Regions from separate parts of the Arthrobacter sp. JUb115 genome, predicted to be linked through region 2. Evidence: predicted binding sites of a transcription regulator. Region 2 holds the regulator's gene; the other holds the start of a gene.
The links. The regulator LexA, encoded in region 2, represses DNA repair genes until DNA is damaged. The targets are predictions, from matches to a motif close to TCGAACANNTGTTCGA.
Positions count from the first base shown of each region.

Region 1: the regulator LexA is predicted to act here: its motif matches at 1,901-1,916, upstream of EDF61_RS03735 (DUF6504 family protein).

Region 1 is NZ_SOBS01000002.1:113,113-120,566, reverse strand. It holds gene EDF61_RS03740 (DNA polymerase III subunit alpha) at 1-1,516, opposite strand, end outside; gene EDF61_RS03735 (DUF6504 family protein) at 1,553-1,861, opposite strand; gene EDF61_RS03730 (NACHT domain-containing protein) at 2,800-6,981, opposite strand; gene EDF61_RS03725 (hypothetical protein) at 7,033-7,443, opposite strand.
Region 2 is NZ_SOBS01000001.1:42,386-49,839, forward strand. It holds gene EDF61_RS00200 (SseB family protein) at 1-290, opposite strand, end outside; gene priA (bifunctional 1-(5-phosphoribosyl)-5-((5-phosphoribosylamino)methylideneamino)imidazole-4-carboxamide isomerase/phosphoribosylanthranilate isomerase PriA) at 512-1,249, opposite strand; gene EDF61_RS18670 (CG2302 family histidine operon protein) at 1,277-1,426, opposite strand; gene hisH (imidazole glycerol phosphate synthase subunit HisH) at 1,429-2,064, opposite strand; gene hisB (imidazoleglycerol-phosphate dehydratase HisB) at 2,065-2,685, opposite strand; gene EDF61_RS00220 (histidinol-phosphate transaminase) at 2,708-3,814, opposite strand; gene EDF61_RS00225 (LysM peptidoglycan-binding domain-containing protein) at 3,896-4,249, opposite strand; gene lexA (transcriptional repressor LexA) at 4,508-5,227, shown strand; gene EDF61_RS00235 (glycoside hydrolase family 76 protein) at 5,284-6,363, opposite strand; gene EDF61_RS00240 (ATP-dependent DNA helicase) at 6,469-7,454, opposite strand, start outside.

The DNA of each region.
Region 1 (7,454 bases), on a different contig from region 2:
CGTCGATGAGGATATCGAGCTGGGTGTCATCGGTAATGCGTTCTGCCAATGCGGCCAGCTCCGGCTTCTCGGTGAGCGCTTCGCGGAAAGAGGATGCGGAGAAGCGCCAGAGCTGCTTCGCGATCTCATCCACCTGCTCCTGCTCTACCCCGAGGGCGGCTCCTGCATCACGGACCGCGCCGCGCGCACGGTAGGCGTTCTGCATGCTCATCAGGCTGACGCGCTCTTCCCCGAAGCTGGAGAAGATCTCGCGGTAGATCTCGTGGCGGCGTGCGGATTCCACGTCGATGTCGATATCCGGCAGGGTGGTGCGGGTATCGGAGAGGAAGCGTTCGAACACCAGGTCGTGGGCCAGCGGGTTCACCTGGCTGATGCCCAGCAGGTAGTTCACCAGCGAGGAAGCACCGGAGCCGCGGGCGGCCACGCGGATTCCCATGCCGGTGATCAGCTTGACGGTTTCGGCGACGGTTAGGAAGTACCCGGCGAAGTCCAGCCGGTCGATCACCCCAAGTTCCAGAGCCAGCTGTCTTTCAATGAGGCTGGGATTGGCGTGCGGCAAGAGCCCAGGCACCGCTGCATGGACTCGCTCGGTGAGTTCTTGCATGGCCGGACGGCGCAGGCCGATGATCTTCGCTTCGGGGATCACCGGCTGCTTCCATCCAAGATCGGCTACCGGGTCCGCCGCTGCCCATTCGGCGAGCGCTTCAGTTTCCCGCAAAAGCTGCTGCGCCCAGCTCCTTTCTGTGGCTTGGCCGATCTCCTTGGCCAGCTGGCGCATCTGGGGCGGGGTTTTCAGCCACCCTTGGCCATTGGGTTGGCAGGAGTCCAGGTTCTTCAGGCTATGCAGGGCGCGCGCCGAGTCCAGGATGTCTGCGGTAACCGCTCCATCGGGGTCCACGTAGCGCACGGCGTTGGTGAGCACGGCCCTGATCCCCCGCTCCTGGGCGTAGCGCAGCAAGCGGGCTGCTTCACCGAGGCTGTAGCGCGATCCAGGGCTGGAGAGGTGCGTGGTGATTTCCACTCGCAGCATCTTTCCCAGCCGCTTCTTCCAGCTGGCAAGCAGTGCCCGGGCTTGGGCGTAGCTTCCCTTGAGGATTGCGCGGGCCACGTCTGATTCGCCGCCGAGCAGGATCATCAGGTTTCCGGCAGCACCCAGGTGTGCCAGCTGCTCGGTTTTCAGCCCCGGAACCCCGTGCGCAGTGCTGTGCGCGAGGGTGATGGCTCGGCACAGCGCCGCATACCCTGCGCCATTGCAGCGCCCACGGGCCAGCAGGACAATCCGCCCTTGGGTTTCTCCGTGGTTATCGAGCACGGCAAGGTTCACCCCGAGAATCGGGTGCAGCCCTTCTGCCATGCAGGCCGCCACATGCTTGACCGTTCCATAGAGCCCATCCCGGTCAGTCAGCGCGAGCATCTGGGCACCCTGCGCTTTGGCCGCTTGGGCCAGCCGCTTTGGGTGCGAGACTCCGTAGTGGGCGCTATAGGAAGAACTGACGTTCAGGTGGGTGAAGCTCATGGAGGTCCTTCGAATATATGTTCCCCTGCAGGGGAATTAGGCGCTGCGGGCCAGCGACTCATGCACACGCACCAGACGCCACCGTTCGGTTTGCGCATCAAAACTCACATCAACGCTGTGCACTTGCCGGGATCCGCGCACCGCGACCAGTTGCAGGCGCCACATCTCATAGTCGGCAATCCCCGCACCGGCTCCGCGAGGAATCCGCAGGTTTTCATCCCACCATTTGCGGCGTTCGAACCAGCGCTGAGGCTCGGCCACCAAGCGATAGTCCTGCCCTTGCCAGCTCACGCGCAACGGCATTCCATCAGCTGCACGAGTAACCTCGATCGACTCGGTGAACATCCCCACGTGTGCACTCCTTACTTAGTAGAACCATTCTATTCGAACACGTGTTCGAATGACAGTTACACTAGTCAGTGCGACCGACAGTTTGGGTTAGGTACTTAGAAGCCCCAGAGAAGCGGTACGATCGACGGTCGAGGTGCGGCACTCACGGGCGGTCACCGCAATTACTCCATGGCAAAGTAGCTGCGCACTCGAAAACGAACCCGTAGGCGCAGATAGCATGCCTACATAACTTACAAGCCCGGCTCATCTCCGAAAGCTCAGGGCTACTTGTTACCATCCGGACAATGACATAATCAGGGAGGGAGTGACAAAGTTTCCGCGATGATGCATTTCGCACCAGAGAAGTCAAGCCTGACCTGTCGGTCACGGCCTCACTGGCAAGAATCGCGAACGCCCCCCGGCTCCAACAGTCCATCGCCGTGCGCAGCGACGGCGATACCCTCGTGGTCATCAACCACGACATCTTAACCCGTTCTCTGCCCGACACGTGTGTCATCGTCGAAGACCTCGCTAAACTCAGCATCAGACTGAGCCACGGTGCACTTGCAAATTGTTCTTCAACGTTCTATCCATGGTCGCCGAATGCGGATCTGACCTCATCCGCACCTGCCAGAGCATGCAAATCGCAACAGGCCAAGGGCAAGATCCACGGCAGCAACTCAACTTACCTCCGCCCAGGAAAGTACCTTGCCGCTCCTCTGCTAAGGAGGCAGACACACCAGCGCGGAAACCGAAGACTTCTTCAGAGTCGCCCAGAGCACAGCGTACCGAATCGTTCAGCGATCGAGCTGGAACGTAGAAACGTCTATTCGGTTCTTTCTTCGACAAGCAGGTGTTCGATATACGGTGCACACGGGAACACACAGACGATTTATGACCCAATTCGGGATTAGGGGCAGGCCTGTAGGCTAACGAAGTGGTCGTTGATCGGATTACGCCCTACTTCGGATATTCCAGGCAACAGGTTGCGGATCACCTCCAGGGGCAGGTCGGCATCTCCAAGCACTTGCAGAGATCAAATCAATAGAGTCACCGTCAAGTATGTAGGAAGCACTGGCACTGAGCCATCTGTAGCCTTTGCCAGGACGAGAATAGCTGTGATCTAGCCGTTGCTTGTTCAACAGAACGGTCCAATACAGAGAGAAACCCGCATCTTCTAACTCCGCACTGAGGTCTCGACGCATCAATAGTGTGGAGGTTTCAGCCATTCCTACTGTAGGGTCGGCGACCGCAAGATGGTTCGCGTCTGACCATTGGAAATCGACACCCTTTCGGAGACCTAGCAATTTGAACAACATTTGGCTAGGTACGTAACCGGTCGGTTCGTCAGTTCCAGTGTCCTCACGGGAAGTACCGGTGCCCCCGTACCAAGCGACGGGCTGGAAGAGAGTCACAGGAATCTGGCTCCTCATGCCACGTGGCTCGGCATTACCATCGGCCCAATCCCATTCGGGCGAGTCTGGATGAGTGCCAAGCAATCGCGAGTGAATTTCCGCGTTCTCAGGCATCCATCGCCCATCCCAGTCCTGTCCCTTAGAAAATTTTCGAAGCTGCTCTACCTGGTCCGATGCCACGAGATAGCCCCGAATTTGCATCCAAACATTGAGATTTGGGGCTCGCAGAGCTGCAATTTCGGGCGGGAGAATTTGGGTCCAGTTGCTGTGTCGTATTAGCGATAGCCATTTTGACTCGTCCGAGGCGGTAATCGTAATCAGGTCTAGTGGATCGGGCACCCCTTCCATATCGAGGGGGTATTCCTTTGCAACATCAGGAGGGAAAATTGGGCACACCGGAGCAAACCAAGGGGTGGTTTCGCATGCTGGTTCATTCAACCCGTTTGGAGTTAGAATGGTCGGATCGATATCACGGTACACGATCTGCTCCGCAAAGTCGTAAGGGAACGGATCTTCCTCACCGTTCCAGCGTTCGGTGAGCTTGTAATTATCGGCGATCCGGCCAAGGACTTCGTAGTAGCCTATCCACTGGTATTTCTTGCCATACCGTTCAAGCGGACCGTCATTGCCCCCGTGTCTTCCACGGTCCAGCTGGCCGAATAGTTCAGGCGTCCACCCGAGCTCAAGTACCCGGGTGAAAACGGTGCGCTGGGCCTGATCTCGCAGTTTTTTGTGATCACTATGGTCGAAATTGTCCAATGCCTGCTTCATCACGTATCGACCGAAGTCGCCATACGTTTCGTCGATTGAGCCCAAGATGGATGCATACCGGTATTTAGGATCTGCATTCAAGCCTTCGATTGCCTTCTTCGATTTCACCCTGATCGGCCATTTCGCTCCGTAGGGAGGCAACCATTCCGGGCCAGTCCAACCGTGCCGATGCGCAGCCGCCGAGGTACGACGCAGGTAATCACGGGTCAAGAGATGCTCTGGCCACCCATCAGCGACTAGTTCGACCGCAGCATCTGCCAGGGTGGTAACAGTTTCAGAGTCCGTTGAACGTAGCGCCACAGCACAGATTGCTGCGGCGAGTCGTTCAATAACGTACGGATCGTCGCAACCTCTAAATTCCCGAAGCGCGGACGCGAAACCCGCAGACCCCCGTTCTCCGATTACCACGAGTGCCTTCGTCGCGCGATCGCGAACGCGGCGGTCAGGGGTGGTCAGCATCCACCCGAGAATGAGGGTAGACAGCCGGGCCACATCGTTCGGCAAGGGTGTCATATCCCGAGTGGCGTTGGCCGGACTCCACGCCCAATCAAGCAGGATGGTAGCGGCTTGATCTTCACTTTGTTCGGTCTGGTCGACGAGCCATTCCGACCAGGTTGTGTCCCGTTCTGGCAGCGGTCGCGACAAAAGCAACCGGTGGGTCCAATCAGCGTTGATACTGTGGCCGGGTACGCATGCGACTCGCAAGAGTTGGTCCCAGACGAGGGCTCCCCAGTTCTCAGAATCGACGAGTTGTTCAACTATACGAGCCGTCCGTTCAGTCGATTTTTGGGGCGCGCGAAGACCTAGACTTTCAACGAACGCGTCGATGATTTCATAGTCCACAAGGTCATCAGCCTCGTTTTTGAACAGGTCAACAATCTCCTCGCCGATTGATTCGGGAGCGATGACTGCGAGGGCGCCAAGAGTGCCACGCTCTTCCCATTGAGAATCACCGAGCCCCGAATACCATGCGATGAGGTCGCTTCTGGACTTCTTTGCAAGCAGTGTTGCACGGGCGACGTCACCGAGGCGCTGGTAGCCGAACACGAGTTGGTCGTTGAACGTGTCCATCAGGACACCTTCACGCTTAAGGCCGAGGAGCAGACTCTTAGACCACGGAGCCCCGGGTAATAGTGCGTCCGTTATGCGGCGCACGTCGCTGTTGTCGTAGGGTCCCGGCCCAGTTGCTGCCAGATCATACACGGCGGTTTGCACCAGATTGGTCGTTTCATCGAAATCGCAACGGGCTGGCCCCGCCAGTCGCTTGTTGACCGCATCCAAGAATGCGTGGCACACCGTCGCCAACCCGGCGGTACCCAGCGTGAAGTGGTTAGTACCAAGAGTAGCGAGCGATTCGCACGCGAGCTTGAGGAACAAGGGGTTCCCGTACTCGGGGTTCAGGACCGGAAACGTCAGACGGTCAAGGTTGTATTCGTTGGTATAGCGATCCACAGCTGCGCTGGTCGCTTCCGTGAACCCTTGGTGCGCGACTCGGGGGAACCCGTCGGCGTCGCCTGCCACGTGAGTGACAAACTCAGTACGGCATGAGACTGCGAGCACCACGTGAGAGTATCGGTCAACCGCATTTGCGAGTACACGAAGATCGTCGGCCCATCTTTCGGCAGAGGCGGCCTCGTTGACAGCGTCAATCATTAGCATCGCCAAACAGCCAGCGGCTTCACCGGCCGCATCCAGAACGGCTAGCACTTCATCTAGAGTCCCGCCCAGCTGCACGAGTTCACCGATCTGGGGAAGAAGTTTTCCGGCATCAAAATCCTGCCCGAGCACGACGAGAGTCGGCAGACTCTGGGCCATGCGGCGTGAAGCGACGTCGCAAAAGAGATGCGTTTTCCCCACGCCGGCGCGACCTGTCATCAAGAGTCGACCGCTACTCGCGGCTTCGGCAACGGGCGACTTCAGCAACGACAGTGTGCCCCCGATCCCGTCGCTGGCTTTCCGGAGAGCACCGTACAAAGATCCAGCTTGGTCGTGGTATTTGCGATCATCCTGGAAATAACTGTCTTGCAGAAGTCTCCGGACTGCCTCAATCTTCGTCGAGGATAAACGTAGATCCTGGATGACGTCGGGCAACGGGTCGCTCGTGCGAAGAACATTAATTAAGTTCTCCAAAGAAGCTTCAGCCGACAGCAGCGCATCCCAGGCTACTTCGAGACTCTTCTTGAACGTTTGATCAGCCTCCGGCGGTGAAACCCAATCATTAACACGGGCGTTGCGAATGCCAGCAAGGGCAACTTGAACCTGACCGATGTAGGCCTCGGTTCGGCCAAGTCCCTCCAACGCATTTACAGGTTCGACTTCAACATGAACCTGTGGGCTGTACCGTCGACCAGCTTTTGCGACCACGTCCTCGAGCCGTTTCTTCATTCCACCTGGCGATAACATCGATGTATCGAACCAGTAACGCAGTCGCCCCGTGTGCCGGGGCTGAGTCAGCTCACTCACAAGCTCGTGCGCGCCGAGGTAGAAGAAATCGACCGTCATTCCGCGGGCGGTTGTAAGAGCTTCCCACTCGGCCTTTTTCTCCAGCCACTTCGTGTGTGCTGACTTTGTTTTTCTCTTAGGCCCATTAGTGTCGCCGGCAGGAAGGTCATAGGGAAACGCAACGTAGTAGCGTTTGAGATTTGGCTCGGTTTCGAGGGTACGGAGTACTGACTTGTGGACCTGTTCGATCTCGTCACTGTCGAACGCGAACAGGTATTTGGTCTGCCACGCCCATACGTCGCCGCCCGGCAGAACGCCTTTGCCTTCACGGCCTCCGTCAGGATTTCCAAACCGATAGAAAACCGTCTCGGCGGGCCATGCTACGAGTCCTTCCCGGATGAGGATAGATGTAAGTTCCTCAAATGCATCTGCTCTCGTCGCAGGCGAACCGTAGGGCCGAATTTGACGGAAGTCGACGTCCGGAACCGTGTTTGAACGTGGTGTCATTTTCCCCGGCCCTCCAGCGCGGATGAAAGATTCCAGGCAGTTGTGGAGTAGCTAAGCATGTCGTTCCAAGCGGTCCAGGAATGGTGTGGCAAGTGAGCTCCATTGGTCGAGGGGTCGGTTACCCATGATGTCGACAGCGTCCGTAGGTGTCCAACCTTCGTGGACAATTCGAATCACATATTCGTTTTCATCGTGTTGCCACGCGACCGTTGGTCCTTCGCAGCGATGAGATTTCTTTGCGTCGATCCAAAAGGTGTTTCCGGGCTTCGGTGCGCGACCGACCGACAGATAGAGATCGGCACACAACCATGTTCGCCATTCAGTGGAAAAAGCGAACTCAATTTCAACCTTCCCACATGCAACTCGCTCCGAATCGAGAATGGCAAGGCCGCAGCCAAGGCCGATGCCTTCCACGACTTCTCGTACTTGTTGATCATTGCTGGGCGCATGTGGCCGGTTCACCGTGGGTTCCC
Region 2 (7,454 bases):
CCGAGCTGGGCTACCACCGCAACGAAAACGCGTGCCTCGGACAAGGATTTATGCACCTCGCCCTCCCCTGCGCTGCCATCGCGCAAGGCCGCCAGTGCGGCAACGACGTTGGCGTCGGCCTTGCCGTCGTCCTTGTCGAAATTATGCAGGGGGTTGCCTTCACCGCTCAGGTCCCGGCCTTCCCAGTCCTGACCGGCAGAGTCGGTGCTAGAGCCTGCCTGCGCCAGTGCAGCGACAATATGTCCCGGCAGGTGGCGTTTGGGTGCAGATTCAGGTTGCTCGGTACTCATAGCTCCATGCTATCGGTGGTTTCGGGGTTGTTGGAGGGAAGTTTCAAAACTGCAGTCATGAGCTTGGACACCCCTATCCGATGATTTCAGATTTCTTTCCCAGCACCTGCGCGCAGTCGCGGGCCCGAGGAGGGAAAGACCGGGATCCGCTTTCACGAATAAAAAAAGACGATTCAAAAGCGCGAGCTTCTGAATCGTCTTTCCCTGCTGCAGCATGGGGCCTAGCGGCGACCTGCTACATCGAGCGCTTCTTGCAAGGTGAATTGGCCCGAGTACAGCGCCTTGCCCATGATGGCTCCTTCGATGCCTTCTGGAACCAGCTCGCGCAAGACCCGGAGGTCTTCGAGCGAGGAGATGCCGCCCGAGGCGACAATCGGCTTGCTGGTCTTGGCAGCGATTTCGCGCAATAGTTCAACGTTCGGTCCGCGCAGGGTGCCGTCCTTGGTCACGTCGGTGACGACGTATCGGGCGCATCCGGCATCTTCGAGGCGGGCCAGAACGTCCCACAGGTCGCCTCCGTCCTTGGTCCAGCCGTGGCCGGACAAGGTGGTTCCGCGCACGTCCATGCCCACGGCGATCTTGTCGCCGTGGCGGGCAATGGCCTGCTTGGTCCATTCCGGGTTCTCCAGCGCGGCGGTTCCGAGGTTGACGCGGGTAGCGCCGAATTCCAGGGCCCGGTCAAGTGAAGCGTCATCGCGGATACCGCCGGAGAGCTCGACCTTGATATCCAGTTCCTTGGCAATGCGCTGGACAATCTCAACATTGCTGCCACGGTCAAAGGCTGCGTCCAGGTCGACCAGGTGCAGCCATTCAGCGCCGGCGTTCTGCCAGGAGAGCGCAGCTTCCAGCGGGTCGCCGTATCCGGTCTCGGAACCGGCTTCGCCCTGGACCAGGCGCACTGCCTGTCCGCCAGCGATATCTACTGCAGGCAAAAGTTCGAGGATTGGTTGCTCGCTCATGATGTCCTTAGTGAAGAAGTAATGTGATTAGTAGGTCAAGGACCAGGCTGCGATCAGGCTCAGGCCTGCAAGTACCCACAGCGCGATGATCCATGAGATATGGGCCTTCTGGCTCTTCAGCGAAATGGCTCCGCCAATCAGGAAGGCCCCGACAACGCCCAGAATAAGGGTCCACATGCCTAGAGCGTCCCCAACCAGTTGCGAAGCAGCTGCGCGCCAGCGTCCCCGGACTTCTCCGGGTGGAACTGCACTGCCGATAGCGGGCCGTTCTCGACGGCGGCCACGAAGGGCGTTCCGTGCGTCGACCAGGTCACCTGTGGCGGGGTCATCGCTGGCTGGGTTACGTCGAATTCCCACTTCTGAACAGCGTAGGAGTGCACGAAGTAGAAACGTTCACCCTCGATGCCGGCGAACAGCTTGGATCCTTCCGGCGGGCGTACCGTGTTCCAGCCCATGTGCGGGATGACATCCGACTGCAGGCGTTCAACCTTGCCCGGCCATTCGCCAATGCCTTCGGTTTTCACACCGTGTTCCACGCCTTCTTCAAAGAAGACCTGGTGTCCCACGCAGATACCCAAAACCGGCAGGCCCCCGGCAATGCGGCGACCGATCCAGCGCAGGGAACCGGTTTTGGCCAGCTGCTCCATGACCGAGGCGTAGGCGCCAACACCGGGGACTACCAGGCCGTCGGCGGCCACGATCTTCTTCGGATCTGCGGTCAGTTCCACTTCGGCACCGGCGGCTTCCAAAGCGCGCACAGCGGAGCGGACGTTGCCGGACCCATAATCCAGGACAACTACTGTTTTCTTTTCCACTTACAGTGCACCCTTCGTGGATGGGATCTTGTCGCCCATGCGCTCATCGCGCTCTACCGCTTCGCGCAATGCGCGCGCGAAGGACTTGAACTGCGCTTCAACGATGTGGTGCGGGTCGCGACCCGAGAGCACCTCGATGTGAGCACAGATCTGTGCGTGGAAAGTGATGGCTTCGAAGACGTGACGGGTCATCGAACCGGTGAAGTGACCACCGATCAGGTGGTATTCCTGGCCCGCAGGCTCGCCGGAGTGCACGAGGTATGGCCGGCCCGACACATCGACTACCGAACGGGACAGGGCTTCGTCCAGTGGAGCGTAGGAGGTGCCGAAGCGGCGGATGCCGGCCTTGTTGCCCAGTGCCACGCGCAGTACTTCGCCAATGGTGATCGCGGTGTCCTCGACGGTGTGGTGAACGTCGATGTGGGTATCGCCGGTTGCACGCACGGTGAGATCGATGAGCGAATGCTTGGATAGCGCAGTCAGCATGTGGTCGTAGAACGGCACCGAGGTGCTGATCTCAGAGACACCGGTGCCATCGAGGTCCAGTTCAACGAATACGGACGATTCGCTGGTCACGCGTTCCATGCGGGCGCGACGTGCGCCAATCAATTCGGCAGACATGTCTTCCTTCGCTTGTCTTTGATTACTTCTGCGAGCCGAGCAGTTCGGCAAGTCGTTCCAAGAAGGCTGTGGTTTCCGATTCGGTTCCTGCCGTAACACGCAAGGTTCCCGGGATTCCATTGTCGCGGATGATGATGCCGGCTTCCAACAGGCCTTCCCAAATCTTGTGGGGGTCTTCGACGCCACCGAAGAAGACGAAGTTGGAGTCGGAGACCGATGGCTTGAGGCCAAGTTCCTTCAGGCGCGCGACGATGCGGTCCCGCTGGGACTTGATGTCCTCGACCTGGGCCAACAGCAACTCGATGTTCTTCAAGGCCGCGATGGCGGTTGCCTGGGTCACTGCCGACAGGTGGTACGGCAGTCGCACCAAGCGGATGGCATCGGTGACTTCTGGCGCAGCGGCCAGGTAGCCTACGCGCGCACCGGCCAGGCCGAAAGCCTTGGACATGGTGCGCGAGACAATCAGCCGCTGGCGGCCTTCGAGCAGGCTCAGCGCCGAGGTGGTGCTGGCCAAGGAGAACTCGGCGTACGCCTCATCCACGATCACCATGCCGTTATGCTCGCTCATGGCTTCATATACCGCGGTGATGACGTCCAGGCCAAGGGCCGTGCCGGTGGGGTTATTCGGAGAGCAGAGGAAAACGATGTTCGGCTTGTGCTCGCGAACCTGTGCGGCTGCGGAATCGGCGGACAACGTGAAATCTGCGGCGCGTTCACCGGCGATATATTTCGTGTCAGTACCACTGGCAAGCAGCGGGTACATGGAGTAGGTTGGGCCGAAGCTCATCACGGCACGGCCGGGGCCGCCAAAGGCTTGCAGGATTTGCTGCAGGATTTCATTGGAACCGTTAGCGGCCCAGATATTGTCCTTGGTGAGCGAGTGGCCGAGGTAATCGGCTAGGAGTTCGCGAAGCTCGGTGAACTCGCGGTCCGGATACCGGTTCAACATTGCCGCCGCCTTGGCCACCTCTTGTGCAATGGCATCGACGACTGTCGGTGGCAACGGATGGGTGTTCTCGTTGACGTTCAGCTGGATGGGCACGTCAATTTGTGGTGCGCCATAAGGGGATAGCCCGCGGAGATTCTCACGCAAGGGCAGCTGACTCAAAAGTTCACTGCGGTCATTCACGCATCAAGTCTACGTGCGCAGCGCGCCTGCCGGTGAATCCGCTACGGCCACAGGTAACAAACTCGAAGCAGGCTGGGGAAGCTAGCCGGCAAGGACCGGAATCGACAAGGTTTCGCCAACCTGGATTTCGCTGCCGGTCAGGGCATTGAGTTCGGCGATGTGGCCCACTGCCGAGGTCACGTCGTAACCGGTGGCGTAATCCCGGGCCAGGCTCCACAGCGTATCCCCTGGAATAACGGTGACATCAACGGTTCCGACTCCAACAGGAGTATCGGCTGCGGCATGCGCGTCAGAGGCAAACATGGAGATGAAGAAAGCTGCGGCGATGGTGAGTGCGAAAATGGGCATACCCACAAGCACGGCCCATCCGCGACGGTTGATGCGGATCTTCAGTGGTGCCTGGGTCTGATTTGAGTCAAGTGCGACGGTTGCCATGACTTTGTCTCCTCAAGAAATTCAAGTGATGCGAATTTGTATTCGAAAGCGTAGATTCGAAAACTTGTTCGAACCTCGTATATCTGTTCTAACAGAGGTTTGCGGAACTTGTCCAGAAGTTTTCGAACAAATCTTTGAAAGAAGCTCGCTTATCTACTAAGATTTCGAAGTAGACGAGCAATGAAAACATCTCACCATCTAGCGCCGACAGTTTGGACTTACGAACTTTCGAATGATTGCTAGGGAAGGCAAAATCTCATGTCAGCTTCACAACGCACTCCCCGATCGAATGCACGTTCGCTGACGATTCGCCAAAAGAAGATCCTGGAGACGATCCAGCGGTCAATCGGCAAGAACGGTTATCCACCATCGATGCGTGAGATTGGTGACGCAGTAGGGCTCAAGAGCCTTTCGAGCGTCACCCACCAGCTGAGCCAGCTGGAAAAGCTCGGCTATATCCGTCGAGATCCACGCCGTCCGCGCGCAATGGAAATCCTGCTGCCTCTGCAGCTGGCCGAAGACGCCGAGAAGGCCGAAGTTTCGAAGGAGGTCGAGCCAGATGCCAGCGAAGACGCCAAGATCATTGAATTGAGCACTTCCGCTGACACCACCATGGTTCCCCTGGTTGGCCGTATCGCTGCCGGCGGTCCGATCCTTGCCGAACAGTCCGTCGAAGATGTTTTCTCGTTGCCTCGTCAGCTCGTAGGCCACGGCGAACTGTTCATGCTCAAGGTTTCCGGCGATTCAATGGTTGACGCTGCGATTTGCGATGGCGACTGGGTAGTTGTCCGCCGCCAGCAGACGGCGGACAACGGCGACATCGTAGCTGCCCTGCTCGATGAAGAAGCCACGGTAAAGACTTTCCGGCAGCGTGACGGGCATACCTGGCTGCTTCCGCAGAACTCGCGCTACGAACCAATTTTGGGTGATGCCGCAACGATCATGGGACGCGTCGTCTCGGTGATGCGCTCGCTCTAGAATACGTACGGTCATTGCGCTGGTGCTTGGCACCAGCGCAATTCTCGTTTAACCCGCTATTGGCCGGCGTTCAACTCGAATTGAGCGGCCGCCGAGAAGATCATCCAGCGTTGGATTGCCGCCGAAAGCCGGCGTGGTTCCTGGTCAGCCAGATGGCGCGCCGTTGCCATGACCAGCCTCCTGGCCTGCTCCCGGCTCCGGGCTTCTATGCGGACATCATTACCGGCGAGGGCCAGATATCGGCAGAGTATCCCCGCGAACAGGTTGCCGTCTCCCCCGCTGTTGAACGAGAGGACCCCGGCAGCAGTTGACAGCGATTTCGTGGTGGCATCGATCAGTACTTTAGCGTGAGCCAGATCAGCAGGCTCGCCAAGCTCAAGCAATGCCCCGAGCACCAGGCCCTGGTTATAGGTGTAGACCGCTGGTTCCACGGCGTGTCCCTGCGTGGTCAACCGAAGTCCGTCCAGATACAGTCCTCGCTCCACGCTGAACAGATTCTTTTCCAGCCACTGGAGAAGCTCTCGCGCGGTCTCTTTCTCCCCGGTACGGGCAAAGAACAGTGCCGCCGGCGCGTTGGCTGGCGTGTTCTTGAAATCCCGCTTTCTGGACCAGTACAGGCCGCCGTCCAGCACCCCATCCATGCCGGCATGGAGCTGCCGTCCCAGCGTCCGAACTGCCGCCTCGGCAGGACGGCTCCTGTGTCCCGTCACCAGCTGCGTGAACTCTGACAGGCGGCCGCTGGCCAGGGCAAGCCAAGCCATGTCGTCGAAGAAGTAGTTGGGCAAGATCCCGAAGTTTCGAATTCGAATGCCGCGCAATAGGCCGTTGGCCCGGGCAAGCGCTTCGCGCGCCCGGTGTTCGTTGCCTTCGTCCCAGTACGATCGGCCCTCATCGATGATGGCATCCAGATAGTGCGCCTGCCACCAATAGTTCCACTCCGCAAGCGGGTGCGCGAAACCATTGAGATTGCTGAGCATGCTTCCGTCGCGCAACCGATGCGCTTTGCTGTAGCTCTGTCCAATCCACGTTCCGGGCAACCCCATGAGGCGATGCCCGAACCGCTGGTGGGTGTCGATCGCGGCTTGGTGCGCCAATTCCTGCATGGACTCCATGGTGCCTTCCGATTCGAGCTTCATCAGTTCTTGTCACAGACCTTAGTGCATCTGGAAGCATCATGCTGGTACCGGTTAAAGAACTTGAGCTGTCCCGAAGGACAGCTCAAGTTCATACTCTGGCCGCGGCTATTTCCCGCCCGGGTTCAATCGCTTGAGAACACCAGTGATGACCTTCTTATCGACAGTCGGCCACATCGGCGGCAGGGTAGCTTTCAAGAAGCTGCCGTACCGCGCCGTGGCCATGCGCGAATCAAGGATCGCCACAACGCCCTTATCCCCGACCGAACGAATCAAGCGCCCAGCACCCTGGGCCAGGCGAATCGCCGCATGGGTGGCGGCAACCTGCATGAAGCCATTTCCGCCATGCTTGGCCACGTCCTCGGAACGGGCCTTGGAGATAGGATCATCCGGGCGCGGGAAAGGAATCTTGTCGATGATGACCAGCCGGCAAGAATCGCCTGGCACGTCTACGCCCTGCCACAAGGTCATGGTTCCAAACAGGCAGGTGTCGCGTTCGCTGCTGAACTGTTCGACCAGCGACTTCATGCTGGCTTCACCCTGGCACAAGATTTCCACGTCCAGGCGCTCGCGCAAGATGCTTGCCGCTTCCTCGGCGGAACGCTTGGAAGTGAACAGCGCCAAGGCGCCGCCACCGGAGGCCTTGATGAGATCTTCGATCTCATCCAGCGTCTCCGCCGCCAGTTGGCGTCCTGGCTTGGGCAGGTGCTTGGCCACGTAGAGGATGCCCTGCTTGGGGTAATCGAAAGGGCTGCCAACATCTACGCCGGTCCATGATGGAGCGCCGGCGCCCATCAGGCCCAAGGAGCCTGCTACCGAGTCGAACTGCGAGCCAATGGCCAAGGTGGCGCTGGTCAATACGACCGTGCGCCCGTCGAAGAGGCCCTCGCGCAACTTGCCGGCCACCGACAACGGTGCCACGTTCAAGGTTGCAGGCTGGCTCTCATCGGCCTCGACGTAGCCCCGGCCTTCGACAAACTCCCGCGGACGGGTGGTGTACAGGACCTCGCGGCGTTCTTCGGATTCGAGCATGCGAATCGCATCATCCATCACTGCCTGCAGCTGGGAGCGGGCAGTCTGGCGGCCGCCATCGG